2 regions of the Exiguobacterium sp. s160 genome follow, and region 2 is predicted to be linked to the other one. Evidence: a T-box and tRNA genes for the amino acid it is inferred to sense, from the RefSeq annotation. Region 2 holds a T-box; the other holds one or more tRNA genes.
What was found. A T-box is a leader RNA that pairs with one kind of tRNA and senses whether it is charged. The one in region 2 lies ahead of argS (arginine--tRNA ligase), so its partner is inferred to be a tRNA-Arg.
Positions count from the first base shown of each region.

Region 1: it has a tRNA-Arg gene. The T-box ahead of argS (arginine--tRNA ligase) is inferred to sense a tRNA for this amino acid. The anticodon was not compared.

Region 1 covers NZ_JACSKK010000001.1:972,270-992,948, forward strand. The annotation lists gene KNO86_RS04980 (sugar-binding transcriptional regulator) at 1-290, opposite strand, end outside; gene KNO86_RS04985 (glutaredoxin family protein) at 400-657, opposite strand; gene KNO86_RS04990 (RNA polymerase factor sigma-54) at 663-1,808, opposite strand; tRNA gene KNO86_RS04995 (tRNA-Arg) at 1,927-1,999, shown strand; gene KNO86_RS05000 (3'-5' exonuclease) at 2,137-4,032, shown strand; gene clpP (ATP-dependent Clp endopeptidase proteolytic subunit ClpP) at 4,159-4,734, shown strand; gene KNO86_RS05010 (MerR family transcriptional regulator) at 4,778-5,473, opposite strand; gene KNO86_RS05015 (hypothetical protein) at 5,530-5,973, opposite strand; gene KNO86_RS05020 (DUF2179 domain-containing protein) at 6,063-6,578, opposite strand; gene KNO86_RS05025 (CopG family transcriptional regulator) at 6,669-6,908, opposite strand; gene whiA (DNA-binding protein WhiA) at 6,993-7,946, opposite strand; gene KNO86_RS05035 (gluconeogenesis factor YvcK family protein) at 7,981-8,976, opposite strand; gene rapZ (RNase adapter RapZ) at 8,978-9,850, opposite strand; gene trxB (thioredoxin-disulfide reductase) at 9,971-10,924, opposite strand; gene KNO86_RS05050 (tetratricopeptide repeat protein) at 10,993-12,465, opposite strand; gene KNO86_RS05055 (acyltransferase) at 12,760-13,242, opposite strand; gene ppaX (pyrophosphatase PpaX) at 13,235-13,885, opposite strand; gene lgt (prolipoprotein diacylglyceryl transferase) at 13,885-14,703, opposite strand; gene hprK (HPr(Ser) kinase/phosphatase) at 14,706-15,641, opposite strand; gene KNO86_RS05075 (hypothetical protein) at 15,790-16,146, shown strand; gene KNO86_RS05080 (DUF4097 family beta strand repeat-containing protein) at 16,185-17,354, opposite strand; gene uvrA (excinuclease ABC subunit UvrA) at 17,420-20,293, opposite strand; gene uvrB (excinuclease ABC subunit UvrB) at 20,294-20,679, opposite strand, start outside.
Region 2 covers NZ_JACSKK010000004.1:165,128-176,306, reverse strand. The annotation lists gene KNO86_RS10485 (YitT family protein) at 288-920, opposite strand; gene KNO86_RS10480 (MMPL family transporter) at 1,169-3,292, opposite strand; gene KNO86_RS10475 (hypothetical protein) at 3,384-4,184, opposite strand; gene KNO86_RS10470 (YycC family protein) at 4,315-4,479, shown strand; gene pulA (type I pullulanase) at 4,495-6,489, opposite strand; gene KNO86_RS10460 (YajQ family cyclic di-GMP-binding protein) at 6,558-7,049, shown strand; gene KNO86_RS10455 (metallophosphoesterase family protein) at 7,046-7,624, shown strand; gene argS (arginine--tRNA ligase) at 7,669-9,351, opposite strand; T-box leader at 9,410-9,621, opposite strand; gene KNO86_RS10445 (GGDEF domain-containing protein) at 9,776-11,179, shown strand, end outside.

The DNA of each region.
Region 1 (20,679 bases), on a different contig from region 2:
TCTGAGATCCCGAGAAGTTCTCCCATGATCTCGTGCAAGTCCCGTAAGACGTTTCGTCCCGTCTCACTGAGGGAAATTCCTTGAGTAGCGACGTAAAGAAGACCTTGGTCTTTCAAAAAGTCGACTTCTCGTCTGAGTACCCGTTCGGTCAGTCCCAAACTCGTTGCGAGTGTCCTGCGGCCAATCGGCTGCATCAAGCGGACATAATGTAAGATATCGTAACGATGTCGGAGCGTATCGAGCAGGTCAGGGACAATTTGCTTCTGAACGTGAATCAGTTGCTGGATCATGCTCTTACCCCCTCGACTTTCAGTGTGGACAACTTTTGTCCCACTTTTTTATTTGCGTCCCACCGCTACGAGTTCATCTTATCAATCACTTTTCCGTCTGGCAACCCCTTCAAACGTTTTTTTTCGATGTAAGCGTATACTTAACAAAATCTTCAACTTTGTTGTCATCATATCGCCCTTGACTGATGACTTCTCCTTCGTGTATAAGAACAGGGATCTCGAAGAGGTACTTCGCCTCGAGACCCTCATCTCCTGTAATATCAATCTGTTCGAGCTCGATTGGGTAATCCTCCTGTAGCCATTCGAGCATGACAAGCGCCTCGTCACAGAGCGAACAATTGTCACGTTTATATAAAGTTAGTTTCATTTTCGTCATCCCTTCCATAACTGGCGCTCGCGTTCGCGCGAGTTGCCAAATCCAAGCTCTTCCCGATAGTTCGTCACGGTCCGTCTCGTCACTTGATAGCCGTATCGACCGAGTTCGTTTGCGAGTGCCTGATCACTTTGTGGGGCCTTCTCTCGTTGAATCAGTTCTGCGAGTGTCCGCTTGATCATGAACGGTGAATGTCCATGACTCGTCGACCTTACGAAAAAGTGTTTCCATTCCATGATCCCGCCTTCAGTCTTAGCAAACTTCCCTTGAATGGCACGCCCGACTGTTGATTCGTGCTTGCCGATTTGTTGCGCGACGGTCCGCCGGGTCAGCGGATTGAGGACGAGCTCTCCTTTCAACCACTCGGTCTGACGTGACGCGATGACAGCCCATATCTCACGTAACGTCTCGTTCCGCATCGCAAGGGACGTCATCCACCATTTCGCCTCGCGGTCATTGCCGACTTGCGCCGCGTCAAGTTCCGGGCTGAGCCACGTTGTGATTAGTTCTCCATCTTCATATCGCACTTCGACTTCCGGAAAGACGTGACCCGTTTCTTCATATAATAATGGACGCTTTGGCAGTGTCGCGACAATTCGCTCTAAACGGATGAGCTCTTCATCTGAAATCGCGAGCACGCTCGCCACCTGTTTTTGGCTCACGCCACTCTCGATCGCATCAAATACATCGACGACGCGCGGGTCCTCATGTTCAATCGCATGGCGGTACTGACACTCTCGTTCCGTTCTCGCCCCGATCCCCGTCGGTTCAAGAAATAAGAGTGCCTGTCTCGCCTGTTCGATTTGAGTCACGTCGACACCAAACCGCTCCGCCAACACATCATTCGAATCCGGCAATAATCCCCGATGGTCGAGCAAGAGGACGAGCTGTCGTCTCAGCTCTTTCTCCGAATCGCTGCCGCTTCCTTCTCGAATTTGCTTGAACAACTTCTCTTCGAACGCGCTCGCCGCATCCGCTACCCAACCGAGGTCCCCACTCCCGATATGAATGTTTGGATTATGTCGCGCCAAACGTGCGAGACGAAACGAGAGCGCGAGACGGTCCGCCTCGAGCACCGGTAGCCGTTGCACAAGGTCTTGCGTCATCTGTTGCTGTTGTACCTGTTTTTGTTCTTGCCGTTGCATCGTTCTCCCCCCTCTTCTCTATTGTAACGAACCCGCTCCACTCACGCTCAAAAAAGGATAATGAACAGGATTGCTTTTTTAATAAAACAAATGTATAATAAATTCGTGTCACACACATGCACCCGTAGCTCAGGGGATAGAGCACTGGTTTCCGGTGCCAGGTGTCGGGAGTTCGAATCTCTCCGGGTGTATCAAATGCAAAGGACGAAGGCCAAATGAGGTCTTCGTCCTTTTTTATGTTTTCTACTTCAATTTTAAACCAGCACACTTCTAATTATCCTTTATATAGTATATTTAAGTTAAAGAATTGAAAAAGGGGTGTTAGTAAATGGCTCACACTGTTCCAGAGACGATTCGTTCATCCGCAACAACAGGAGAACGACTTGTCTTTCGCACATTGAAGCGCTACCTCCCAGATGATTACATCGTTTACTTCGAACCCAATATACACGGCAGAAGGCCAGATTTCGTCATCATTGGACCCGACTTAGGATTAATCGTTTTAGAGGTGAAAGACTATACTCGCTCTACGCTCTACCAACTGAACAACGATGAATGGATCATCACTCCTGCAAACGAATCTCAAAAGAAAGTGAAAAGTCCATTTCTACAAGCCCGTGAAAATATGTTCAAACTAACTGATGTCCTAAAGAAAGATCAAAACCTGATTCAGCACGAAGGAAAATATGCAACGACCTTAAAATTCCCTTATGGATCAGGCGTTATTTTTACACGACTGACACAAGATGATTGTATTCGCCATGGACTCTATCAAGTCATCGATCCTTGTTTGTCACTCATGCGTGATGAAATCAATCCTGATGACCCACAATTCTCAGAGGAAATCCTCATCGAAAAAATTCTGAACATGTTCACTGTTCCTTATCGCCTAAAGCAACCATTAACCGGAGAAGAGATCGATGCGATTCGTTATCATCTATTCCCAGAAGTTCGAATCAGCGCAGAGTTCAAAAAAGTCACCCCTTATCAGGATCAGCTCTTATTGTCCCTTCACAACATCCGAGCCATGGACCTGCATCAAGAAAATTTGGCCAAACAACTCGGCGACCAAAATCGTTTGATTCGAGGTGTGGCGGGTAGTGGAAAGACTCTTATTTTAGCAAGTCGCGCCAAATTGTTATCCAAGCAACATCCTGAATGGAAGATTTTGATCCTATGTTACAATATCTCGCTAGCCCGTTTTATCGAGCAGATGGTGCAACAAATGATGCTGGAACCGGATGATTTGTTCGATTTTGATCCTTTAGTAAAACGTAAAAGCCATTTGATCGAAGTACGAAATTTCCATGCATGGTTGCAGAATGATTTACATATTTCAGAGAGAAGGATTTCCTCGACACTTGAGAAGTTAAGAAAACGAGAAATCATCCTTCCTTCATACGATGCCATCTTGATTGATGAGGGACAAGACTTCGAACCCGAATGGCTCGAACTCGCCAGTGAAGTCTTGAATCCAGAAACAAAATCGCTGTTGCTTGTTGAAGATCGTGCCCAATCTATCTATAAGCGAAAACGTAGCTATGTACAGGACACGGGTCTCGACTTCCGAGGAAGATCCAAAATTTTAAATATCAATTATCGGAACACATCTCAAATCGTGTCATTCGCTTGGTCATTCTATCAATCCAACTCTTCTTTGAAAGATAAAGTTGTGACGAAAGAATTAGATGGGGAAATCATTGCTCCTCAGAGTACGCTTCGAAGAGGTCCTGAACCAGCCGTTATTAAATGTGATCATTTCTTCAAAGAAGCAGATCTCGTTGCCCGGCAAATAAAAAAGTTACATGAGGAGAAAAAAGTCCCCTATTCTGAAATGTTGATCCTATATCGTGTCCAAAAGTTTTCGACGATGCATTATGTCGACACCTTACAACGTGCACTGAACTACTATGAAATCAAGCACTTTTGGATCACAGAGAGCAGTGAGACGAAACGTACCTTCTCAAAAGATGATCAGTGCGTAAAAATCAGTACAATCGACAGCAGTAAAGGTCTTGATTTTCAAGCCGTTTTCATCGTCAACGTTGACAATATGCCATTCAAATATGAAGAAGATGTCGAGCGAGAAGTGTCGCTCCTTTATATCGGAATGACACGTGCAAAAGAATATCTCTTCTTATCGTATTCAGGCAACTCCATCTTCACTCGTTATTTCGAATCAAGTCAGGTAATCAAACCAGCTCGTCCAAAATTAAATGGGTAACGTCAGCACTTGAGACGTTTTACACATCGAGGGTCGTGGAATAAGGACTAGAAAGGGTTTCTGTTTGACCAACATTGACTATACAGGTATGATGAACTTACAACCTACATAAAGGAGGCAGATTCAATGTTAATTCCAACAGTTATCGAACAGACAGGCCGTGGGGAGCGCGCGTACGACATCTACTCACGCTTGCTCAAAGACCGTATTATCCTTCTCGGAAGTGCGATTGATGACAACGTCGCGAACTCAATCGTTGCACAGCTTCTCTTCCTCGCAGCTGAGGATCCAGAAAAGGACATCTCGCTCTACATCAACAGCCCAGGTGGCTCGATCACAGCGGGTATGGCGATTTACGACACGATGAACTTCATCAAGCCGAACGTGTCGACGATTTGTATCGGAATGGCTGCATCGATGGGTGCCTTCTTGCTCCAAGCCGGTGAAAAAGGAAAACGTTTCGCACTTCCGAACGCGGAAATCATGATTCACCAACCGCTCGGCGGCACACAAGGCCAAGCGTCAGACATTAAGATTCACGCAGAACGTATCATTAAAATGCGTGAGAAATTGAACCAAATCATGGCAGAGAACACTGGACAGCCACTTGAAGTCATCGAGCGCGACACAGAGCGTGACTACTTCATGGCAGCTGACCAAGCGAAAGACTACGGTCTCATCGACAAAGTCATGACACGCTAATCATACAAAAGACGTTTCCCGATCAATCGGGAAACGTCTTTTTCTATTCGATGGGCATCCAGACTTCGATTATGTCATCCGCCCCTGCCTGACCGTGAATGTAGCGTTCAAAGTCGACCGCATCACGGAGCGTCACGTCCGAAACGTTCAACAGTTGCTCGTATGTCGTAGGAATCATCGGGATGCCCCCTTCGACTGTCGCGACGATATAGTTCCCCTCGGTCAATTCGACTTGTCGCGCCTCTTCCCCACTCACGGACTTCGTCATGCCAGCCACATACCCGTTCTCATGCGGGAGGCAGACGCCGTATGACTCGTCCGTCGTCAATTCCGGTTGGAGCCTCTCCCACACGCGCGGGATGTCCTCTAACGTACTCGCGTATCCGTAGACTGTAATCGGTTCACGCAATGTTTCGTATCGAATGTTCATGTCATTCCCTCCTGACTGCATCGACCGAATCTGTCCTTCGATTCGGTGAAGCTGTTCAATTTCCGTCCTAACTTCACATAACCGTGTTTCAAGCAACGTCTCAACAGACTGTCCAGACTGAATCTGTTCTAAACTGAGCCCGATTTGACGTAATCGTTTAATTTCACTCAAGCGTCGAATCTCTTCCATCCCGTACATCCGATACTGATTGCCCGATCGTGTCGGTCGAATCAACCCGCGCCCTTCGTAAAATTTGATGGCTTTGACCGACAATCCGGTCACATGCGCCACTCTTCCAATCGGAATCACTGTGTTCCCACCTCCTATCTTCACTGTACAGCCGTCCCTAAGAGGCAGGTCAACCATTAGTTTTCGGGTACCCTAACACCGAACACGTATCGACTGTCGCCCTGCGTCCATTCCCCGCCGACCTCGTATAGATAAATGCCGGGTTCGTCTGGTACGACCGGTTCAGCCTGGACGAGTTCTCCGTCTTCAATCTGAAAGAAACTCGATTCCATCGGGTCAGCATGGTAGACAACGTCAATCGCGTCACCCGGTTTGACCGTGATGAGTTGCAGGTCATCCGCTTCCGGCAAGCCATAGTCGGCGCACGTCGCACGACTGCCGGCTTCCCAACAATACGTCGATTGTTCTACTTCCGCCGTCACCGAGCCGACACGAACCGTCGGCAGCGGCGGTTTGACCGGGTCGTCCCCATCACCGAACCAAGACACGGCGACATAAATCACCCCCACACCGACAAGTAACCCAATCAATACAATCCAAAAACGCCGATTACGCTTCACGGTCTCATCTCCTTTCCTCACTCATTCCCTATCGTGCAGGAAAATCCCTACTCCAACAAAAAAAGACCCACTTCCGTGAGTCTTGTGCGTCATTTCGGACGACGCAGTCCTTTCATCATATAGCCGCCTTTGAAGTCGATCGGGTCGAATGCGACGAGAAACGCCTTCGGCTCATGCTTCTCGACAAGTTCACGCAATTCTTTCATCCGTGTACGGGCTGCCAAAACGTCCAGACGATAACGGACACCGTCTCGACCTTGTCCTTGGTAATGCGTCACCCCGTAACCATTGTCACGCATCTGTTGAATGAGCTCTGCCGGATATTCTTTCGTGTGAACTTGGATCATGTTGTAGCCGATGGCGAGTTTACGTTCGACGTAGCCACCGAGTAAAATCCCAAGCCCGAATCCGACTGCGTATACGATCATACCGAGCGTCGTCAAATCTTGGAATACAATTCCGAGTGCGAAGATGTAAATGAGTGTCTCAAGCGTCCCAAACAGACCCGCGATGACAGTCTTCCCTTTCACGAGCATGATTGTCCGGAGCGTGAGCACCGGGACGTAGATAAGTTGTAGCAATAGGATGAGTAAGATTTGACCCATTCGATCGACCTCCGTTCAAATTCATTACCACCACTATTCCAAATTTCAGAGTGAGATGCAACTAAAAAAGGCTGACCGAAGTCAACCTGATTATTTCGTATCTAGATTTTTCACGCTCGTGAGCAATTCATAGTCTTTACGAATCACTTCGTAGATCGCGTTCTTATCTCCGTTCAACAATTCTTCTGCACGAAGCTGGTTCAAGAGAAGGCTTGTTGCGAACGTGACGAGTGCACTCTTCGGAATTCCGATTTCTTTTGCGCGCTCCGTGATGACTTGGTCGAGCTTAGCGTCAATCGTGAGCGATAATCTTTTCTTTTCATTCGACATAGTGATGAAGCTCCTTTAATTCCTATTCAGTAAACCTATTCCAGTTGCTTATTATATAGGAAGAATGGTTTTGGTGCAACCGCGTCACGATGAGGCGATCTCGTCGCCGCTCCGCACACGCTCGGCAATTTGGTCAATTTTGCGAAGTCGATGGTTAATTCCAGACTTCGAGATCGGTCCTGACTCGAGCATCTCCCCGAGTTCTTGTAACGAGACGTCTTGGTGCGTGACACGCAGTTCGGCGATTTCCCGGAGTTTTTTCGGCAAGACATCGAGTCCGACCGTCCGCTCCAAGAACTTGATGTTCTCGACTTGGCGTAACGCCGCCCCGACCGTCTTGTTCAAGTTGGCCGTCTCACAGTTGACGAGACGGTTGACGGAGTTGCGCATGTCCTTGATGATGCGTGCATCCTCAAATTCGAGCATCCCCCGTGTCGCACCAATCAACTTGAGGAAGTCGGAGATTTTCTCGCTCTCCTTCATATAAAGGATGTGTCCTTTTTTCCGCTCGAGCGTCTTCGCATTCAAATCGAACCGATTCGCCAGATCGCGTAGCGCCTGGTTATGGTTTTCATACAAGCTGTAGACCTCGAGGTGATACGACGACGTCTTCGGATGGTTGATGGATCCTCCGGCGAGGAAAGCCCCACGCAAGTAGGCGCGTGCCAAGTTCTCGTCTCGTGTCATATCCGAGTTCAACGTCCGGATCATCTCATAATGTTCCCCGAGAATCTCGAGGTCACGGAGCATCGTCTCCGCGTGCTGTGACACACGGACGATGTAGACGTTATTCTTTTTCAGACGCATTTTCTTCCGTACGAACAAATCTAATGGATGATCGTAGAGACGTTTCATCAACGAATACATCCGACGGGCGATCGAGGCGTTTTCGGTCGAGACGTCGAGCGTCATGCCTCGTCCTAGGGCGAGCGAGATGACCCCGTTCATCCGAACGAGTGCCGACAATTCCGCTTTCGCCTCGGCGTCATTCACTTCAAGTTGTGTCAGTTCTTTCTTCACATCTGATGCAAAGCTCATCGAGTCCCCCTCCTTTCTGTCTTTCAAACGATTCTTATTTCAATTCTAACTGTTGGAACGAGCGTGGCTTCTTGATCCGAAGTACTCGTTGCATGACGAGTCCAGCGATGGCGTCGGAGTCGTGACGGATATAATCTCGATTGTAATCGACGATATCTCCCGCAAGGACGTTCGTTCCATAGTTTCGGAGTTTCTTCCGGTCGAAGCGGACCTCTTCCGATCCGTCCTCGAGGTAACGCTCTAAATATTCTTCATCGATTGGCTCGTTATTGACGACGATCGTATCAATCGACGCCTTCCCGAGATAAGCTTCGATGGATTTTAAATGTTTCATGGCGTCATAGCCCTTCGTCTCGCCCGGTTGTGTCATGACGTTACAAATGTAGACGACCGGGACTTGTGAACGGACGATGGCTTCTCGCACGTCTGGGATGAGTAGGTTCGGGATGATGCTCGTATAGAGACTCCCGGGACCGAGCACGATGACATCTGCCGACTCGATCGCTTCCACGACCCCTGGGGCCGGCTTGATGCCTTCTTCGAGTAAAAACAGGCGTTTGATTGGCTGCTGATGGAGTGGGATCTTCGATTCGCCTTTGACGATCGTCCCATCCTCAAACTCCGCCGCGAGCGTCATGAGCGTCTCCGTCACCGGCAACACTTTCCCTTGTGCGTTCAAGAGCTGCGACATGACGTCAATCGCTTTGACGAAAGAGCCTTCACAAATATGCGTCGCCGCCGTCAGCATCAAGTTCCCGAGCGAGTGACCTTCTAGGCCATACCCCGTGTCAAAACGATACTGTAAGATTTTATCCATCAACGGCTCGACTTCTGACAGGGCCAAGATAACATTTCGGATGTCGCCTGGGGGCAACATATGAAATTCGTCACGAAGGCGTCCTGAGCTGCCTCCGTCGTCCCCGACCGTGACGATGGCGGTGATGTCGAGCGGATAATGCTTCAAGCCACGGACGAGGGTGGACAAACCTGTCCCCCCACCGATGGCCACTACTTTCCGGTCTCGTCTCATATCATTTCTCCTTCGTCGCGTGGGCAAGGTCACGGTGGACCGTCTTCACGTTGTAGCGCTCCGCGAAATGCTCCGACACTTTCTCGGCGAACGTGATCGAGCGGTGTTTCCCACCCGTACAACCGAACGCCACGACAATCTGTGTCTTCCCTTCCCGCTTATATTGTGGAAGCAGGAATTCGAGCATATCGATCAACTTCTTATAAAACGCCCGCGCTTCCGGGTGTGACATGACATAGTCTTGCACTTCCGTCGTCTGACCCGTGAGCGGTCGAAGCTCAGGGATATAGAACGGGTTCGTGATAAAGCGGACATCGAATAGTAAATCCACATCGAGTGGGACCCCGTGTTTGAATCCGAACGACATAAAGTTGACCGTGAACGGGATACGTTCCTCGTTGAATTGTTGCAAGATACGGTCCTTCAGCATCTGCGGCTTTAAGTCACTCGTGTCATAAAGCGTATGGGCACGGTCGCGGAACCCTTCTAACAGTTCGCGCTCCATCTGGATGCCGACGAGTGGCGCATCCTCTGGTGCGAGCGGATGTGAGCGTCGCGTCTCTTTGTAGCGACGAACGAGCACATCGTCACGCGTCTCTAAGTACAGAAGATGTGGGTGTACGTTCTTCTTTTCTAAATCGTCGATGACGATGAACAGGCTATCAATAAAATCTCTCGTACGTGTATCAATGGCGACCGCGATTTTCGGTCGGACCGAGCTGATGACATCAATCAATTGTGGCAAAAGAACCGGTGGCAAGTTATCGACACAGAAATAGCCGAGATCCTCGAAACTATTCATCGCGACCGACTTCCCAGCCCCGCTCATTCCGCTGATGATGATCAATTCTTCTAATCCTTTAAAATCTTCCATCTCGCTGACGCCCCCTTAAAATTGACAACCGAGCCGTGTGTGTAGCTCTCTCCATCTAGTATAACGAACGTCCGAAAAAAAGAGAAGGACCGCGGTTCCCCGCAGTCCTACCTTCTTGAATCATGCGTTTTGTTCTTGCAACGATTCGAGGAGCCCCTCGATGAAGTGCTGAGCGTTCTGAGCGGCAATCGATCCGTCGTTCGTCGCCGTGACGACTTGGCGGAGCGTTTTGTCACGAACGTCACCGGCAGCAAAGATTCCAGGAATCTTCGTTTCCATCGCCTCGTTCGTGACGATGTAGCCTTGCTCGTTCGTGATCCCGAGGTCTTGGACGAATCCAGTAATCGGGTTCATGCCGATATAGATGAAGACGCCGTCGATTTCGTGGTCTGTCTCTGTGCCGTCAACCGTGCTGACGAGACGAGCGCCACCGACTTTACCGTCTTTCTCTGTGATTTCTTTCAATGTGTGATTCCAAATGAAATCGATTTTCTCATTGTCGAACGCACGTTTTTGAAGAATCTTTTGAGCACGAAGCTCGTCACGACGGTGAACAATCGTCACCTTGTTCGCGAAACGTGTCAAGAAGACACCTTCTTCAACAGCTGAGTCGCCACCACCGATGACGAAGAGATCTTTGCCTTTGAAGAATGCTCCGTCACATACCGCACAGTACGATACGCCACGGCCTCCGAGTTCTTCTTCACCCGGTACACCGATTTTCTTATACTGAGCACCAGAGGCGAGGATGATGGCACGCGCTTTATAGTCGCGGTTGTGCGCATGCACGATTTTGTATTCTGTTTCATCCGAGATGCTTTGCACGTCCCCATACGCATACTCCGCACCGAACGCTTTCGAATGGTCGAACATCTTTTGAGACAAGTCAGGACCGAGAATGCTGTCGTATCCTGGGTAGTTCTCGATGTCTTCCGTGTTGGCCATCTGACCACCCGGAATTCCGCGTTCGATCATAAGTGTTGAAAGATTCGCACGTGAAGCATATAGCGCAGCGGTCATTCCGGCAGGGCCGGCACCGATGATAATGACGTCATAAATTTTTTCTTCTGTCATGTTGATTCCACCTCTGCAAAATATTGATTGCCTTTAGTATAAGAAACCTGTATGGGTATCGTCTATCTTTATGCTTGTTCGAGTGTCCGTTTGAACGAACGAACCGTCTCCGTCAACGTGTCGACTGGGAGATGGAAGGCGTTCGCACAGTCCTCGAGAATCAAGGCGTCTCGTTTCGTATAAAACATCCAGACGAGCGCAGCGGCCGATGCCGTTACGTCCATGAATGCTTCGTCCGATAACAGAAGCATAGCAAATCGTTCATAAAAATCACCTTCTAAGCTCATCCGTTCGGCTTCCGAAACATGCGCTTCCGCAAGGACGAGAGCGTCAAAGGCGCGCTTGACACGAACGTCTCCTTGGAACGGTTGCTGACAAAGGTCGGCACGACACATTTCCGCAAACGCACGGACCGTCTCGTTCTCCGTCACGGCGTTCGTCAGTGCGAGCGCTTCAAACGCCTCATCGTCTTTCAGGTTAGAAATGATTCGAATGATCTCAACCCGAGCCAAGTCCGTCTCTTGACGAAGACCTTGCACGAGCGCCGAACGAAACTCGAGGTTTTCCCGAATATCGAAACTTTGCTTCTCTTCGAACCGTTTCATCTCATCTTTGTTCAAGTAGGTGGCTGCCTCTTCTAATCGTCCTGTCTTATAGGCAGACACGCTGAGCCAATGCCCGAACAATGCGTCACCACGAAACCCGCGTTCTTTCAATAGACGTAACTCTTCATACGCATGGTCATAATGACCGACGAGCGCGAGTGTCGTCGCCAATTTATAACGTAAGTCAAACTGGAGTGGACGAACACGTGTGAGTGGCGTCGATAATTGCATCGCCGCTTCGGATTGTCCCGCTTCATGCAATAGAAGGATCGTGTTCAAGATCGCATGCAAGTTGCCCGGATTTTGATCGAGCACGTACTCGAGCGTCCGAAACGCCGCTTGGTCGTCGCCGAGGTAAAAACTGACGACGGATAGATTGTTATAGGCCGGCCAAAACGATGGATACTGCCCGATTAAACGCTCGAGCGTCGCCTTTGCCGCAAATAGCCGTCCTTTGTCGATTTGACGCTGCGCTTCTGAATGCCATGTGATCAATTCGTCTTCTTCCTCGTCCTCGAGCTCTTGTTCGAGTTCGATTAGTTCGAGAAGGGATTGCACAGCTTCCGCGTAGTGACCTTTCGTGTCACGTGCGAGATATTCAGATGCATAGTTCGCCGCTTCTTCGTATTGAGAGACATAGGCACAGTTGCTCGCTAAATGATAGAGCGCCTCTGTCGCGGTCTCGTCGAGCTCTAATACTCGTTTCCACACGTCATTGGCGTGGTAGACCTCCCCTACTTCAAATAACAGTTCTGCGTACTGTTTATGATAGTCGACGCGATGCGTGGCTGCCGCTGTCGCTTCAGCCATGAAAAAAGTCGCTTCATCTAGGCGACCTTCCCGTAACGCACGACGACCTCTATAGTAGTGGAGCTCCGCAGCGAGCGGAGATTCTGGTTCGGGTAGCGTCATTACTGCTTCATAGTTCGCTTCCATATTCTAAATCCTCCACATCATCTCTAAATCTTTTTTTAGTTGCAGGGATAAGAATACCGCACTCGAACAACGAGGGCAACTGAAAAAGTTAAAAAAAATTGCGACTATATTCCCTCTATAATGAATATTTTTTACTAGGTTCAAAAATTGTTTTTGAGCAAAAATATGATTCAGTCATTTCGACTCATTTTCCCATTAAAAAGCGGCATCCCTTTTAAAAAAAGTGATACCGCTCAAGTATTCTTTCGTGTCTCTATACAAAAGAGGCATAAAAACATTTTGCGAAAAATTGTGTCAAATATGTGTCAGCGACTGGAGTTTCGAACCGACGACCCGCTCTCCCGGCAAGACGTCGCGATGCACGACCGCGCCCGCACCGACGACGGCACCGTCGCCAATCGTCACGCCTGGTAAGATGGTCACGTTCGCTCCAATCAAGACTTCATTTCCGATGATGACATCTCCGATTCGATACTCATCGACGAGATACTCATGACAGAGAATCGTCGAGTTGAATCCGATGACCGTGTTCCGACCGATGGTAATCCGTTCCGGGAACATGACGTCCGGCGTGACCATGAGGGCGAGAGCGCTATACTCTCCGATGTTCATCCCGAGAAACGTCCGGTACAACCACCGCTTCGCCTTCACAGAAGGGAAGTAACGCCCGACGAGCACGACCGCTGTGTTTTTGAAGACACGTAGGAAACGAATCGTCCGATACATCTGCCAAAGCGGGTTCGGTCCGTCGATACGAAACCGTTTCGTCTTACGCATGAACGCTGACCTCGTCAAGCCATGCCTCGAAATGTTCCATCGAGTCGATGATGACGTCCGGCTCGAGTGACTCGAGGAATGGGCGACCTTTTAGTGCCCACCCGACAGCGACCGTCTTCGTCCCAGCGTTTTTCCCACTGAAGATGTCCGTATCGTTGTCACCGACCATGACCGCTCGCTCCGGAGAAGAACCGAGCGCTTGAAGAGCACGTTCGACTGGTTCGGCGTGCGGTTTTTCATTCTCGACATCGTCCGCTGTCACGACGACATCAAACAAGTGGTCAATTTTGAACAACCGAAGGCCACGTTCGACGACCGGACGGCCTTTCGATGTGACGACGCCCATTTTGTATCCTTTCGCATGAAGGCGATATAAGCCTTCGATGACACCTGGGTACTCTGCGACGAGTTGGTCGTGCATGGCGATGTTGAAACTCCGATAGAACGCCTGCATCTCTTTCCATTCTGCTTCGTTCAATTCACGGAACGACTTTTCGAGCGTCGGTCCGATGAAGCGATAGATGTCCTCATCCCGATACGTATGTTCCGGGAAATAATAGTCGAACGTATGACGGAAGCTGGCGATGATGAGCGGGTTCGTATCGAGTAATGTACCGTCTAAATCAAATAAGAGCGTATCCATTAATCAAACAATCCTTTCTCTGATGGGTCATTGTATCGTTTCGCGTTACGGCGAAGGACCATCATGACGATACCGAAGAGGATCAAGGCGATCGACACCATTTGGGCCGCACGCAAATCGCCTGACATGAGACTATCCGTTCGAAGTCCTTCGATATAGAAGCGACCAATCGAATACCAGACGAGATACGACAAGAAGATGTATCCGCGACGTGGGTTTCCAATCATGCGCCACGCGACGAGGAGGATGACCCCGATGATGTTCCATACACTTTCATAGAGGAACGTCGGGATATAGTATGCCCCGTCGATATACATCTGATTGACGATCCAATCCGGTAGCATGAGCGTGTCTTGTAAGAAGCTACGCGTCGTTTCGCCGCCATGGGCCTCTTGGTTCATGAAGTTCCCCCAGCGCCCGATGGCTTGTCCGAGGAGAAGTGATGGTGCCAAGATATCTGTAACTTTCCAGAACGACATCGATTTTCGCATACAATAGACGATGACGACAAGGAGTGCCCCGAAGATGGCACCGTGAATGGCAATCCCGCCTTGACGGATATCGATGATTTGTCCGAGATTCTCTGAGTAGTAATCCCATTGGAACGTCACGTAGTAAATACGCGCAAAGATGATACTGATTGGAATTGACCAGATGACGACGTCAACGAGTCGTTCCGAATCATAGTTGATGCGCTTCGCTTCGTAAAGGGCAAGGACGAGTCCGAGCATTGCTCCGAAGGCGATGATCATACCATACCAGTAAATCGGCAGAGACCCGATTTCAAACGCTACACGATCAAATGTCGGTTCTACCATGATCACAAGTCTCCTTCAGTGTCCTGAATCGCGTTCGCGAGACGTTCCGCAAACTCTTCAGCTGTATTGATGCCCATGTTTTGCAGACGATAGTTCATCGCTGCGACCTCGATAATGACCGCCAAGTTTCGACCTGGGCGGACAGGGATCGTGAGGAGCGGGACTTCACTGTCGATGATTTTCATCGTGTTGTGATCGAGCCCGACGCGGTCATACACTTTTCCAGCGTCCCAGTTCTCTAAGTTGACGATGAGACTGATCTTCTTATGTGACCGGACCGCACCTGCGCCGAACAAGGTCATGACATCGATGATGCCAATTCCACGAATCTCAAGCAAGTGACGAATCAGCTTCGGTGCTGAACCGACGAGGAGCTGGTCGCCCGTTTGACGAATCTCGACCGAATCATCGGCGACGAGACGGTGCCCCCGTTTGACGAGTTCAAGCGCGGTCTCCGATTTTCCGACACCACTCTGTCCTTTGATGAGAACGCCGACGCCGTAAATATCGACGAGGACGCCGTGCATCGCTGTCATCGGTGCAAGTTCCATCTCGAGGAAGTTCGTGATTTGCGACTCGATTGACGTCGTCACCGCATTCGTCCGCATGAGTGGGACGTTTGCCGCTTCCGCTTCTTCTTCGATTTCTGTCGGAATATCAAATCCACGTGTGATTAAAATCCCAGGTGTCGATTCCGTACATAAAATACGGGCACGCTCGCGACGCTTTTCTTCCGATAAGCTCGCATAGAAAGTCAACTCCGTCTTCCCGAGCACTTGAAGACGATTTTTCGCATAGTGCGTGTAATAACCGGCGAGGACGAGTCCTGGTCGACTAAGGTCAGGTGTGGCGACCGGACGATGAAGGCCCTCTTCTCCCGCAATGACTTGAAGTTTAAAACGCTCAACGACTTGAGCTGTACGTACGATATTTTGCATCAGTATCTGCCCCTTTCACGCTCATTATTGTATCATAGCTCTTTCTCGGAAGCGTTAGGGAAGTGATGAAGAACGTGTCAAAAAATTGTTGAAACTTTCATACATGGCGTTCGTAGGAAGGGTATAGGCAATTAGAGGAGGTGAAAATATGGATGCGTTGTTTTGGATTGTCGTGCTCATCGCGCTCGTCATCGGAATCGGGACGCTCATCTACATCATCAAGTCATTGATCGATATGTGGAAAGAGTATGCGGCGACGAAAAACGAGACGGTCTTGCTCTTGTTCATTTTGAATATCATCGGATTCTTCTTATCCGGCGCGCTCATCTCGATGATTGTCGCCATCATCTTCTACTGGAATCGCTCGAAATCGATGCGACTACTCGGTATCATCTTGTTGATTGCAGGTCCCGTTCTCTTTATCGTCTTCGCAGTCAGTGCGTTCACGCTGTTTGATACACAGATGATGGATTGGCAACAGATGGAGTATGAAATGAATCTATAATCAAAAAAAATCCCGAAGGCGCTGCCTTCGGGATTTGCTTATTGTTGATGGAACGGATTGTTCAAATCGGCTGGGTCGACGGGATCGACCGGATCCGACGGCTCCGTCTGTTCTTCCTCAAGGAAAGTCGACGGTGTATACACCGATCCATGTTCCAAATCGATCGTACCGGTACGTGTACCCGCTTCGACTTCGATGCGAGGCGTTTGACCTCGACCGGACAAGAATTCGAGACGACGCTGGGCAACGTCTTTTCGGTCACGAATGATTTCGAGTTCGTCGAGTAAGCAGTGGAGTCCCCCGAAGTTCGTCTCGAGTTCGCCTTCCACCTCGACGCCGTGTGGCAACACGAGTCGAATGTTTCCGGCGAGCGAGGCGAGTTCGAACTTGGCAGGACGTGCTGTCGCGAGTTCCGCGCGGATGTTACCGTTCCCTGTTTTGAGGGATGCTTTATCGTACTTCCCTCCGACGATGACGGCCCCGTTTCCGGTACGGACGTGCACGAGTTCTGCCTCGACCCCTTCCACCTCGACTGTCCCGTTTCCGGTATTGAGAAGGAGTTCAGACGCGTGTACTTCATGTAGGACGACGCGACCGTTCGCCGTTTGCACGCGGACGTTCTCGACGTCCAAACCATCGGCACGGACTTCCCCGTTCAACGTCTGAATATGAAGATGGTTGAAATGGTGATGTGGGACGTACAGTTCCACGTGGGCCCGGACGAGCTTGTCACGCAAGGAGACGACGAGACGGTCCCCAATGACGGAATGCTTGACCGCCGATTGTAACTGTTCGAGCGCTTTGTCCGCGTCTTGTTGGCGAAGCGGACGACCGGTGACGATGAGCTCACAATCTTCTGCATCTGACGAGACGATGGTCGCCGATGCGTTGAAGAGATCGAGTGAGATGTCGCTACCCGTGAATGGGAATGATTTCGAATACGTCACTTCTGGCCCGAAGTTCGAGCTGAAGGAGAAGTCGCTGTCACGAAGCTTCGTGACGAGTCCTTCTACCGCAGACGTCAATTTCGTCGTGAGCGATTCGACCGAATAGGCATCCACCTTTTCCGTGTCTTGTCGATCTTCTAACGCCTGGACTTGTTCTGGTTCGAGGCGCTCGAGACGCTCGAGTTGCGTCATCGCCTCCTCGATTGTCAACTTGCCTTCCTTCACTTGCTGGAGAATCAGTTCACGCATTTCTTGTTTCACGTTCGTTTTCCCCCTTCAATTTGGTTGCACGTCAATTACCTTCCCGTTTCTCACCATTTCTATACTTATTTCTTTTTTCCTGCTTTTGGTTTCACGCGAGCCGCATCTCGTTCGAGGACCGGCTTCAAATACTTGCCGGTATACGACCCAGACACTTCGGCGACTTCTTCCGGCGTTCCCGTCGCGACGATGAGTCCGCCGCCGTCCCCGCCTTCTGGTCCGAGGTCGATCAAATAATCGGCTGACTTGATGACGTCGAGGTTATGTTCGATGACGAGCACCGTGTCCCCGTTCTCGACGAGGCGCTGCAACACTTTCAACAAGCGGGCGATGTCATCGACATGAAGACCTGTCGTCGGTTCGTCCAAAATATAAATCGTCTTCCCGGTCGAACGTTTATGAAGCTCCGAGGCGAGTTTGACACGCTGGGCTTCCCCACCGGAAAGTTCCGTCGCCGGCTGACCGAGTTTCATATAGCCAAGACCGACGTCATAGATGGTCTGAATCTTCCGCTTGATTTTCGGAATTTTGTCAAAGAATTCGAGCCCTTCCTCAATCGTCATATCGAGGACATCGGCAATCGTCTTCCCTTTATATTTCACTTCGAGCGTCTCACGATTATAACGTTTCCCGTGACAGACCTCACATGGCACGTACACGTCCGGCAAGAAGTGCATCTCAATCTTGATGATCCCGTCCCCACGGCACGCTTCACAGCGTCCGCCTTTCACGTTGAAACTGAAACGCCCTTTCTTATAGCCGCGCATCTTCGCTTCGTTCGTCGAGGCGAAGACGTCACGAATGTCGTCGAAGACGCCCGTATACGTCGCCGGGTTTGAACGCGGTGTACGCCCAATTGGAGATTGGTCGATATCGATGACTTTATCGATATGCTCAAGACCTTCAATCTTCTTATGTTTCCCCGGCTTCGCTTTGGCACGGTTCATATTGTGTGCGAGCGATTTGTAGAGAATCTCGTTGATGAGCGTCGACTTCCCAGAACCGGATACACCCGTCACGGCGACGAACATCCCGAGCGGAATCGAGACGTCGACATCTTTCAAGTTGTTCTCTTCCGCCTTGACGATCTTCAAGAATCGTTCGTCCGGCATCTTCCGTTCAGGCGGGAGCGGGATGAACTTCTTCCCGGCAAGGTATTGACCCGTGAGCGAGTTCTTGTTTTTCATCAGTTGCTTCGGCGTGCCGGCAGCGATGACTTGTCCACCGTGCTCCCCGGCACCCGGTCCGATATCGATCAAATAATCGGCTTCCATCATCGTATCTTCATCATGCTCGACGACGATGAGCGTGTTGCCGATGTCTCGCATCTGTTTGAGCGTGGCAATCAAACGATCGTTGTCTCGTTGGTGAAGACCGATTGACGGTTCATCGAGGACGTACAAAACACCTGTGAGACGAGAACCGATTTGCGTCGCAAGTCGAATCCGCTGAGCTTCCCCACCTGAGAGGGTTCCCGCAGCACGAGACAGCGTCAAATAGTCAAGACCGACGTTATTCAAGAAACTGAGTCGCTCTCGAATCTCCTGCAAGATGAGGCGGGCAATGGCGATCTCTTTTTCACTGAGCTGTTCATTCAGCCCTTCGAAGAATGCGAGTGCGTTCACGACCGACTTTTCCGTCACTTGTCCGACGTGCTGGCCCGTGATCTTGACGGCGAGTGACTCTTCTTTCAAACGATAGCCGTGACATGTCGGGCAGGCGTGCGTCGCCATATACATCTCCATCTGTTCACGGATGTAGTCGGACGTTGTCTCTCGGTAGCGGCGCTCGATGTTACGGAGCACCCCTTCAAAGAAGATTGTATTCGTCCGGACTTGACCGAAGTCGTTCTCGTAACGGAAGAGGAATGACTCTTCCGAAGATCCGTTCAAGACGAGGTCTTGGTCACGCTTCGACAGACGTTCAAATGGTACATCCATATCGATATTGAAGTGCTGGCACATCGCCGCCAACAGTTGCGGATAATATTGCGAACTCGTCGGTTGCCATGCAGCGACCGCCCCTTCTTTTAACGTCTTCGATGGATCAGGGATGACGAGTTCTGGGTCGACGTCTAGTTTCGTCCCGAGTCCGTCACACGTCGGGCAAGCCCCGAACGGTGAGTTGAAAGAGAACATACGTGGTTCGAGTTCTCCGATTGAGAATCCACAAATCGGGCAAGCGTGGTGTTCGCTGAATAGAAGCTCGGTCCCGTCCATTTTGTCGATAATGACACGTCCGTCGGCAAGGCGTAATGCTGTCTCAAGAGAGTCGGCAAGGCGCCCTTCGACGTCAGGTCGGACGACGAGACGGTCGACGACGACTTCAATCGAGTGCTTCTTGTTTTTATCGAGTTCGATTTCATCCGTCAGTTCGATCGTCTCTCCGTTCACGCGGACACGGACGAACCCTTCTTTCTTCAACGAGTCGAACACTTTGACGTGCGTTCCTTTACGACCTGACACGATCGGTGCCAAAATCTGAAGTCGCGTCCGTTCCGGCAATTCCATCACCTGGTCGACCATCTGCGAAATCGTCTGACTCGAGATTTCGATACCGTGGTTCGGACAGACCGGTTTTCCGATTCGTGCGAACAAGAGTCGGAGATAGTCGTAAATCTCTGTCACCGTTCCGACGGTCGAGCGCGGGTTTCGGCTCGTCGTCTTCTGGTCGATCGAGATGGCCGGACTTAAGCCTTCAATCGTATCGACGTCCGGCTTATCCATCTGTCCGAGGAACTGACGGGCGTACGCAGACAAACTTTCGACGTAGCGTCGCTGTCCTTCCGCATAAATCGTATCGAACGCAAGCGACGACTTCCCGGAGCCGGACAAGCCCGTCAAGACGACGAGCTGGTCACGTGGGATATCGATGTCGATATTTTTTAAGTTGTTGACGCGTGCCCCTTTGATGACAATCGCATTTTTCTTTTCAGCCATTTAATTCCCTACCTTCAACTCCAAGATTAAGTCACGCAATTCGGCTGCACGCTCGAACTGGAGATCGCGCGCCGCTTGCTTCATTTCTTCTTCTAATTTGGCAATCGCCGCCTCGCGTTCGGCCGGCTTCATCGTACTGAGCGATTCGAGTGCCTCTTCTTCGGCCTCGACCGTCGCCCGGATGACACCACGGACGTCTTTTCGAATCGTCTGTGGCGTGATGCCATGTTCTTCATTATATGCTTGTTGAATCGTCCGACGACGATCCGTCTCTTCGATGGCTCGTGCCATCGAGTCGGTCATCTTGTCCGCAAACAGTATGACATGTCCGTTCGCATTACGGGCCGCCCGTCCAATCGTCTGGATGAGCGAACGGTCGGAACGAA
Region 2 (11,179 bases):
TATGCATATCTGGTCAGCCTTGGGCGGGTCGAACTCGTCTACGAAAATGTAGAGGAGTCTATGAGCATATGGGCGACTACGGAACTCGGATGGCACCATGTCGAAGAGTGGGAACCGTATGCACAAACCGTTCAAGGTTCTCCTATCTACCTCAATGAGTCCGATGAACTCACCATTCTCAGCTGGCAACGAGATGGCGTCGAATACGCAATCGACTACCGCGGACATCAACTTTCGAAGCAGGATTTGTTTGCCATCGCCGCTTCAATGAACTTAAAAAAACGATCTCACGCGAGATCGTTTTTTGGTGTCCAATTTGGTACGACAGGTGTCGTTTTCGGCTCATCGACGACGAGCATCTTGGTGACGACCCGTCCGGCGATTGACACCGCGACGAGCGTATACAATGCGTTCGATAATGGTAAATAAATGAGTGAAATCCCAAGGACGATCACATCAAAGATAATTAAAATCGTACCGACCGACACGCCTGTCCATTTCGATAATCCGAGGGCGAATAAGTCGTCGCCACCGGTCGCTCCGCCTGACTTCAAGACGAGACCGAGACCATATCCGGTCACAATCCCACTTGCGATCGCAGCGAATAACGTCGCTGGCCATACTTGAATATCAAACGTGAGCAAGTCGAGACGGTCCCACATCGCATAACTGAGCGATAAGGACGAAGCGGCTAACACCGCCTGCCCGACAAAACGCCATCCTTTCCACCATAATGCGATGATAAAAAATGGGATGTCGAGCACGATCATCGAGATCGCCGGGTCGATATCAAATAGATAGCGACCGAGTAGCGATAACCCGACGAATCCACCTTCCGCCAAACCAAACTGTTCATTCAAATAATAATAACCGAACGCCATGATCAGCGTTCCGAGCACTATGGTAGCAACTCGTTTCATTCCGATTGTCCTCCCCGTTCTTGACGGAGAGGAGGATCCTCAGTCGTAGCTGCGGTTCCATCTGTTCCATCTCCGATCTTCCGTTTGTTGATTGATACACGTCATGGTGATCATTCAACGCTAGAAGTCCGGAAGTTGGAACAGAGGCCACGTCCTCTCGGTATCCATAAAGACCTTCCTTTCTCAAATTGCGCGTAATCTTGTACGTAGTTTACCACACATTTTGATTCAGTTCATGAATTTTACTTTTAGTGCATGTTACGTTTCGGTAAATCTTTCTTTCCGAACCACCACCAGTTCCAATCCCCAAACAGTTTCATAAGAGATGGAACGAGCAGGATTCGGATAATCGTCGCATCGATAAAGATGGCGAGGGCAATCCCGACACCGAGCTGTTTAATCGGGCTGACACCCGTAAAGGCAAACGCACCGGTCACGACAATCATGATGATGGCAGCCGAGGTAATGATCTTACTCGTTTTCGCCAGTCCCATCTCTGTCGCATAGTCGTTGTCACCTGTCTCCCGGTAGTATTCCTCGATTCGTGAAACGAGGAACACCTCATAGTCCATCGACAATCCGAAGACGAGTGAGAAGATGAAGACCGGTGTCAAAATACTGATCGTCTCCGCATCATATACATAGCCCGACTCAAAGATGATGACGAGTAAACCGAACGTCGCACCGAGACCGAGTACATTCATAAGAATGGCTTTGATTGGAATCAAGATGGATCGGAATGCCCACATGAGGATGAAGAACGTCGCCAAAATGACGGTGATCACTGCATATGGGATGCTGTCGTAAATCTCATCATAAATCTCTTCGTTAAAGGCAGCCGGTCCACCGACCTCAAATCCCTGGTCTTGCCAATCGCGGACAAATGCCTGCGCTTCTTTGTCACTTGGTGGTACATCGAAACTCACGTTGACGAGGGCGAGGTCTGTATTCCCATCAAGCGTGACGAGACGTTCAAGCGGAGCGAGTTGTTCTGGGGCCGCCTCCACGAGTTGCGTGAACGCTTCAGGCGTCAAACCAGACGTCGTCAAAAAGGTCGAGACGTTATCGACAATCTCTACTTCGTTTAACTCGTCCGTGAGCGTTGTCAGTTCTTCTAAAATCATCGGGTCCGTCAAATCATTCGCTTCGAACAAAATGACCGCATCGGTTGAGTTTTCTCCGAACACTTCGTCAAATCGTTCAAGTGCCGCCCGTGATTCATACGAAGTCGGGAGCGCATCTGCGTCCGGAATGTTCAGTTCTAAGTCACGGACGAACCAAAGACTCGGTAACAGTAACAATAACGCGACGAGCGTCATCGTCACAGGGCGCTTCATGACGAAACGGGCAAGCTTTTGCCAACGCTTTTCTGACTTCGTTTCGTCAGACTTGATGATCCGCCCTTTATTCAAAGCGTCCCCGACTAAGTAAAGCGATGACGGCAAGAGAGTCAGTGCGGATAAAACCGCCCCTGCAACGGCAATGAGCGCACCGAGTGCGACTGCCTGGAAAACATCGACCTGGATAAACAGTAGACCGGCCAATCCGACGAATACGCATAGTCCAGAAAAGAGAATCGAGCGTCCTGCCGTCGCCACCGTCCGGACGATAGCTTCTTCTCTCGACTGCCCACGCGTCAACTCTTCACGATACCGATTGACGAGGAGCAATGAGAAATCAATCCCGAGCGCAATGGCGATCATCGCCACGGCGTTCAAGACGAATATGGATAATTCCATGTTTTGCGCAAAAAAGAATAAAGAGCCTGCCGCTACGATGAACGTGATGAGTCCGACGAGCAACGGCATGAGTGCCGCGAGCGGCGTTCCGAAAACAAGTAACAATACGACGAGAGCAACCGGAATCCCGATCAACTCTGCCCGAATCAAGTCATTTTTCGATGCCTCGTTCAAGTCGTCTGCAAAGACTGGTTCCCCAGTCAACCGCACTTCTGTATCTGTGTCTGTGATCAGGGCGTCACGAACCGCCTCAATCGAAGATTCGGCTGCTTCATAGTCTTCAAATTCAAGCACAAAGTACGAGACGTCGCCTGAACGAGCATCTGGATTCTCGGATGGCGTAATCACACCATCAATCGACCGAATTGCCTCGAACCGTTGCTGTTGTTCGTCCATGACCGTTTTTATTTCTCCGCCTTCAAACAAGACGATCATCGAGGCACCTGCACGGTCGAACCGTTCATTCAACGTATCTTCTACTTGTTGGAATCGCCCGTCTTGAATCGCGAAGCCGTTTCCTCTCAACTCACCCGGGAGCTGCAGCCCAAAATAGACCGACCCTGCGAGTAAAATCGTCCAAATGAGTAGTACTCCATATCGAAAGCGAACCAACTGCCTACCTAACCATTCCATCCTTGTCACTCCTCCCTGTCTAACCATCTAATTCCCGTTTCTCTCTTCATTCATCATCACTTCACAAAAAATTCCTGAACCTGTTTCGGGTTCAGGATTCTTGTCGTTCAAAGACTTGAAGCCAACTATGGCAAAATCGTGGTGGTGCGGATAGAACAACGAGTCGATCTCCTCGGTCATCTAACAGCATGACCTTCAGCAATTGGTTGTCCGCGCACACAGTCGAACAAAACAGTTCTTCTTCTCGACGAAACAGTTGGAACGCTTCGGTCGAAGTGATTGCCGTCGTTTCGCCGACTTGATCGAGGATGACCGTATCACGGTCCCCTTCATACGGAATACGCCAGTTCTCATTCGTTTTCACATTCTCCACTAAAAAGTGATGCGTGTTTTCATCAAATAAGGTCACACATGTTTCAGGTGTGAATCGTTCAAAATCATACGTCCCTTGATACGCCAACTCGATGATGTTCCCAAAGAGCGGAACTTCTTCGTAGCGACTATATCGAAACGTATGATCGTGGAGGTTCAAAGCCACGACATCTGATTCGGCTGAATATAAGAAGATGTCATCGCCTTGCCAATAGTGCAAATTGCTAAACCAGTCACCGTTAAAACGTTGTGGAATCGCATGCGTCTCCATCTGTCCTTTTTGTAAATCAATGACTCCGTAAAGTCCTTTTTCTCGGAACCATGCCACGGCACGCGTCGCATTCGGTTCCACATATAGGGCGCACGGTGTCCAAGCCCAGTCAATCTCCCAGCGAATTTGGGACGACTCGTCAAAGAACAAAAATCCGGTTTGCGCCAAGTACAACATCCAACCTTCACCGACACGTTCTAACCATTCGATCGTTTGATGAAATTGAAAGTCTGCTGTTTGTTTGTACATTTGATCACTTCCTAATTTCAGCTTAGCAACGACCGAAGCGAAATTCGATTTTGAATGTGTTCGTTCAACACATTTTCGATTTTCCTGTATACTGTCCGTATAGATGAATGGTTCAGAAAGGAGTATACCGATGCGCCCATTACAATTATCACCAGAGACCGCGGTTGAGCTTGCGAAAAAGTTGAACGTCCCGCTCGAAGAATTGATGCATATGCCGAAGCATATTCTCGTTCAAAAAATGATGCAACTCGAGGCATCTCAAGCAGAGGAAGACACATCAAAGGAGACAGATTAACGTCTCCTTTTTTGTTTACTGTTCTTTACGTTTTCGTTTTTTCGATACATACCAGAGACCGAGCACGGCGAGTGCGGCACCTCCGGCAACAGCGTATTTGCTGTAGTCCGGACGACGTTCCGTCACTACGAGTGTCGACAGTGGCGCGACTGTCATATGACGGTCCTCGATTTGACGCGGAGCCGTCAGATTGACGGTATGGTCTTCCACGTTTACTTCAAACTTACCGGACGGAAGTTTGATCTCGACCGCTTCCTCTAGCGCGTTATGATACACCACATGTCGTTCTACATACCCTTCGACGTGGCGGCTCAACTCGAATGCGATCACGCCTTCTTCTTCATCGAAGAAACGTAAATGTTTCCGAATCTGTTCCGTGTTCTCAAGTCGGAAGAGCGGGTACTGCTTCCGCAGACGCAACAGACCTTTCACATATTCTACACTCGGCGCTTCTTGTTCTGCACGTGTCCAGTCGACACGGTTGACGACCCCGCCTGAGTTAAAGCTATTCTCGTCCCCATCTTTTGTGCGGAAGAACTCTTGTCCACTGTGGAGGAACGGAATCCCTTGTCCGAGAAGTACGATGGATGTCGCCAAGCGATGACGGCGACGACGCGTCGTCTCATCATCATCTGGATTTGTCACGGACAACTTGTCCCAAAGCGTCAAGTTATCGTGACATTCGACATAGTTGACGACCTGGTTCGGTTCATCGGCAAAACTTTGGCTCGTAATCCCGCCAGCGATTCCCCGTTTCACGTCAGCTGTCATGTCTGTGTTGCCGCTCACCCAGCCTGGTAAGTCCTCGATGAACACGTCTCCACGGACACCATCTCGAATCCCATCATTAAATTGCGCGATTCGTGGCATCTTATGCGCATTGTGTTGATTCGCTTTTTTACGGACCGGGAGTGGTGTGTCTAAATCCCAACCTTCTCCGATGACCAGGATGGATGGGTCGACGCGGTCAAGCGCCTTCCGAATTTGATTCATCGTCTTCACATCATGTAATCCCATCAAGTCGAAACGGAATCCGTCAATCATGAATTCCTTCGCCCAATATGTGACACACTCGACCATGAGCTTACGCATCATCGCACGCTCAGATGCCGTGTCATTCCCACATGCTGAACCGTCTGCGAGTGTTCCGTCCTCATTTAGTCGATAGTAATAATCCGGGACGAATTGACCGAGCGGTGTCGTCAACGCATCGTACGTATGGTTGAAGACGACGTCCATGATGACACGGATGCCTCGATCGTGGAGGGCTTGAATCATTGCTTTTAGTTCAATAATTCGTGTCGCCGGATCGTCTGCTGACGAGGCGTACGATCCCTCGACCGCAAAGTAATGTACCGGGTCATATCCCCAGTTATAGTTATCTTCGCTCTCGCGTGATTCGTTCACCGACCCATAGTCAAAGAATGGCATCAATTGAAGATGTGTGATACCGAGCGAGGTGATGTAGTCAAGACCGGTCGGGTATCCGCTTGTTGTCGTCGTACCCGTCTCGGTCATGCCTAAGAACTTCCCACGATGCGTGGCGCCACTTTCCGGATGACTCGTTAAATCACGGACGTGCGCCTCATAAATGACCGCCTCTTGTGAAGAATTGAATAGCGGACGTTCTTTGATCCAATGGTCCGGGTTCAAGGATGCCGGCTCAAGCAGGCATCCACGCTTCCCGTTCACTCCGACGACTTTTGCATAAGGGTCGAGTGATTCCACTTTTTTCCCATCAATCATTGCTTCAAATACATAAAATTGACCTTCGAACAGGGCGCGGTCGAGTTCAATGACCCAAGTCCCCTTCTCAGCCGGTTCGAGCTCGAGTCGATCAAACTTGCGGGCACGGGCTGTGCGATATAACTTGACCGACATCTGTTCCGCTACCGGAGACCAGACACGTAGTCGAATCTGTTCCCCTTTGAACGTCACCCCAAGGTCTTTCCCGTGATAGGCAACGTGATCTAAGTCTGCATGTGTATGTTGATCCATTGTACGTTCCATCTCTTCACTCCTTCACTGCTTCAAATCTGCTATCATTATAACAAAACCACACAAAGGATGGATGAAACATGGCAAAAGACAATTCTTTCGATATCGTGTCCGAAATGAATCTTGAAGAAGTGAAGAACGCAATCCAAATCGCGGAGAAGGAAATTTTGAACCGTTATGACTTTAAAGGGTCAAAAAGTGAGATGTCGCTCGACAACGGCGACCTCGTCCTTATCTCGGATGACGACTATAAACTTGAGCAGTTGAAAGACGTCTTAATCACGAAGTTGATCAAGCGCGGCGTTCCGACAAAAAACCTCGACTATCAAAAAGTAGAGAACGCACTCGGCGGCACGGTTCGTCAACGTGTGAAATTGAAGAGTGGCATCGACAAAGATGACGCGAAAAAAATCAACAACGCCATCAAAGAATCAAAACTTAAAGTCAAATCGCAAATTCAAGACGATCAAATCCGGGTGACCGGAAAATCGCGTGACGACCTTCAAGCTGTCATGCAGCTCGTTCGTGAGCTCGAGTTGTCTGTCGATGCCCAATTCACGAACTTCCGATGAAACTCGCGATCATCAGTGACCCACACGGTTCGTTTGATGATTTGAAGGCGGTTCTCGATGACGTCCGGCGGGAAACCGAGCATATTCTCTGTCTTGGCGACCTATATGAATGCCACATCGGGAAAAAACGACGTCACGAGCGCTTTCATCATGTGGAAGACGTCGTGACGTATGACCCGAACTATGAAGCATTGTTGACGTTCCCAAGTCTACGCGGTAATCAAGAGGAGCGAATCGACGAGGTACTCGTCATCGACCATCCCGTGAAAACACGGATTTCTTTATTGCCGGAACAGACGACTCTTGGCGAAGCACGCTTTTTACATGGGCATCAAGTCAAATGGAACGAAGACTGGGAACCGATTGTTGAGAAAGGGAAATATCCACTCGTTTTCATTGGACATAGTCATATTGCCGGGATTTATCGGAAAGGGATATCCCTGCCGTGGGAAATCGGGACCCCGTTCCATTTGAAGAAAAAGCGATATGTCATCAACGTCGGTGCCGTCATCTTCGATCGGGAATGGTGTCTCTATGACACGGAAGCCCGAACGGTGACCCGTATGAAAGTGTGAGCATAGGAAAAGGACCTCATTTTTTTGAGGTCCTTTCGTCTGTCTTACATTTCTTCTGGAGCTTCGACACCGAGTAAACGGAGTCCTTCCGTCAATACGAGTGTCACTGCCTTCACGAGTGCGAGACGCGATTGTTTGCCTGCATCTTCTTCTAAGACACGGACATGACCGTAATACTTGTTGAACGCTTGCGCGAGGTCAAGTACATAACGGCTGATGATAGATGGTTCGCGACGTTCATGTGCACGCGTGATGACGTGTGGGAACGCGTTGAGCATCGTGACGACACCCCATGAGTAGTCATCGTCTGCACCAGTGAACGGTGAACCATCGTAGTTCCCTTTACGGAGGAGTGAGTTCGCACGAGCGTTCGTGTATTGGACGTAAGGTCCTGTCTCTCCTTCAAACTTGAGCATGCTGTCGAGATCGAATTCGATGTTGTTGATGCGTTCGTTCTTCAAGTCGTGGAAGACGACCGCTCCGACACCGACCATGCGTGCGACGTCTTCTGCGTTCGCAAGGTCTGGGTTCTTCTGCGCGATGTTCGCTTGTGCTTTTTCAATCGCTTCTTTCAACACTTCCTCAAGAAGAACGATGCGCCCTTTACGTGTCGACATCTTCTTCCCTTCTTGCAAGATCAAGCCGAACGGTACGTGATGCATGCCATCGACGAAGTCGTAGCCGAGCTTACGAAGAACCGAGAAGAGTTGTTTGAAGTGAAGCGCCTGTTCGCCACCGACGACATAGTTTGCTTGCACGAAGTTGTATGTCTCGTAGCGATAGATCGCTGCTGCCAAGTCACGTGTCGCGTACAATGTCGCGCCATCTTTCTTCTTGATTAGGCATGGTGGCAAGTTCTCTTCCTCGAGCGAGACGACCATGGCGCCCTCACTTTCGACTAAGAGATTTTTTTCTTCAAGCATCTCGACGACGCGTCCCATCTTATCATTGTAGAACGCCTCACCATTGAAGCTCTCGAATTTCACACCGAGGAGGTCGTATACTTTTTGGAACTCCTTGAGTGACTCGTCACGGAACCATTGCCAAAGCTCTGTCGCTTCCGCATCGCCGTCTTCAAGCTTCTTGAACCACGCGCGACCTTCGTCTTCAAGTTCTGGTTGTGTCTTCGCTTCTTCATGGAAATGAACATATAATTTCAAGAGTTCTGCGATTGGATTGGCGCGTACCGCTTCCTCATCGCCCCACTTCTTGTAGGCGACCATCAATTTCCCAAACTGAGTGCCCCAGTCACCGAGGTGGTTGACACCGACGACGTCATATCCGTTTTTACGTGCGATTTGGTTGATCGCATTCCCGATCACCGTCGAACGTAAGTGACCCATCGAGAACGGCTTCGCAATGTTTGGTGACGAGAAGTCCGTCACAATCGTTTCATTGCGTGTTGCGTGTGTCGCGTACTCTGACTTTTCATCGAGCACCGTGTTGATGATTTCTTGTGACACGACGTCACGGCTCAAGAAGACGTTGACGTAAGGTCCTGCCGCCTCGACTTTTGTGAACAGTTCATCGTTCAAGTCATTCGCAATGTCTGTCGCGATCATGACAGGTGCTTTACGGTAGGCTTTCGCTAATTGGAAACACGGGAACGCGAGGTCACCGTGCGCCTCGTGTTTTGGCTTCTCAATCAATGCCTCAATCTGGTCAATCGTGAGCTCGTCTCCGATGACACGTGATAACGCTTCTGCGTACTTGCGTTCATAACTCATTTGTATGTCCTCCTTCTTCGTATCACAACTCATAAAAAAAACGCCCTTTGCATAGATGCAAAGAGACGGGAATTCCCGCGGTACCACTCTTCTTGCCTGCATGACGCAGACCGCTTTATGGTGATAACGGTTCCCTCCGGCTATGCCTACTCTCGTTTCGGATAGCATCTCAAAAGTGCGTTTCGCGACGTTTGTCAGCCTGGGCTCTCACCATTCCCCAGGTCGCTTTGTTGACTAAACCATCGTTACTCTCTTTTTCATCGACATTCGTCTATGCGGTTGAAAAGCAATTTCATTATAGAGGATATTCCGTGTATACTCAATGCTAGAATTCAAGCATCATGGAACAGAAGCAGGACTCACACGAAATCGTGACGAATCTTTACTATTAGATCTTGAAATGTCCCATGCTAGGAGGGAACGCATGAACCACTTTCGTAAGATGTCCGTGCTCGGTTGGAGTATATGGAGTGCCTTATTCATCTTCACCATCGCATTATTCGCATTGGATATCCTACACGCCCCAACAATCGATCCGTTGTCGTTTATTTTAATTTCATTGCTTGTCATCATTTTTCAACTCGACTCGATCGAAGTCAAAGGTGTGTACTTCACATTTTCTGAAAGTATCGTCTTAATTTTATTTTTATTCTTTGGATTCGAAACAGCACTCATCGTCAACCAAATCGGATTGTTCGTCTTTCAATTCGCCAATTTGAAACCGAAAGTCGCCATCCGTCGTTTCCGCTTCACGTATCCGTGGAATGCCATTACAGCTTACTTAGAAATTGTCATCCCAGCAGCGGTCTATCTCGCCCTTGGTGGGGAGACCGGTCTCGACTTTTATTCGCAAGATTCGTTCGTGCCGCTCGCTGGATTGTTCCTTGCCATCTTCTTAAATACGGTGTTTCAAAAGTATCAGGTGAGATGGTGGTTCCGCGTCGACATCGCATTGAGCGACTTTATGAAGATTGCCTTCTATACGTACGTCGTCAGTTTGATTTTCATCTTAGCGGCAGCGTTTTTCCGAGAGACCAACTTACTCGTCGTCAGTAGCATCGCCGCTGCGTTGACGTTCTTCATCAAGCGGCTTCTTATTCAAAAAGAGCGGCAAGATGCATTCAAATCCTTGATTGAGCAATACGATGAAGCGAAAGAGGCTGTTTCCTTGTCGCAGAGCGAGGCGCAAGCCATCGAAGTATTTTTAAGTCAATGCGAACAGCTGAATCATTATGATGAAGGGTATGTCGAGTTTAAATTATTTGAACGCACCCTGTACTTTGATTTAAAGACGCGACAGCCCATCGATCGACCCATCGTCTTTACGTTGCTTGACATGAGTCAGCCAATCGAGCAAGTCCTCGACTATGAAATGCGCTTTGAATGGGATACTTCCCTTTCTGATGCTTTCCACGACGATTACCACAGCTTCGTTTCTGTTCGTTCGGAGGAAATCGAAGAGATTCGCACCTGGATTGTTATGATGGGAGAACCTGTATACGGTTATCCAAAGATTATTCAGCACGAAATCATCAAATTGTTAAAATCGTTCAACCGAACCATTAGCCGTTGTCACGAACGGGACCGCCTCTATACCGAGAGTCGGACGGACAGTTTAACGCTTCTTGCTAATGCGCGTGCATTTTATGAATATGGCATTCAACAAATATCCGATATGTCGGTATATCCGATATCGGTTGCCATGCTCGATATTGATTTTTTCAAAAAGATTAACGATACGTACGGTCATCAGGTCGGGGACCATGTCTTACAAGAGTTCGGACGACGAATCCGTCAAGTGCTCCGTCCAGACGACTTTGCTGCACGT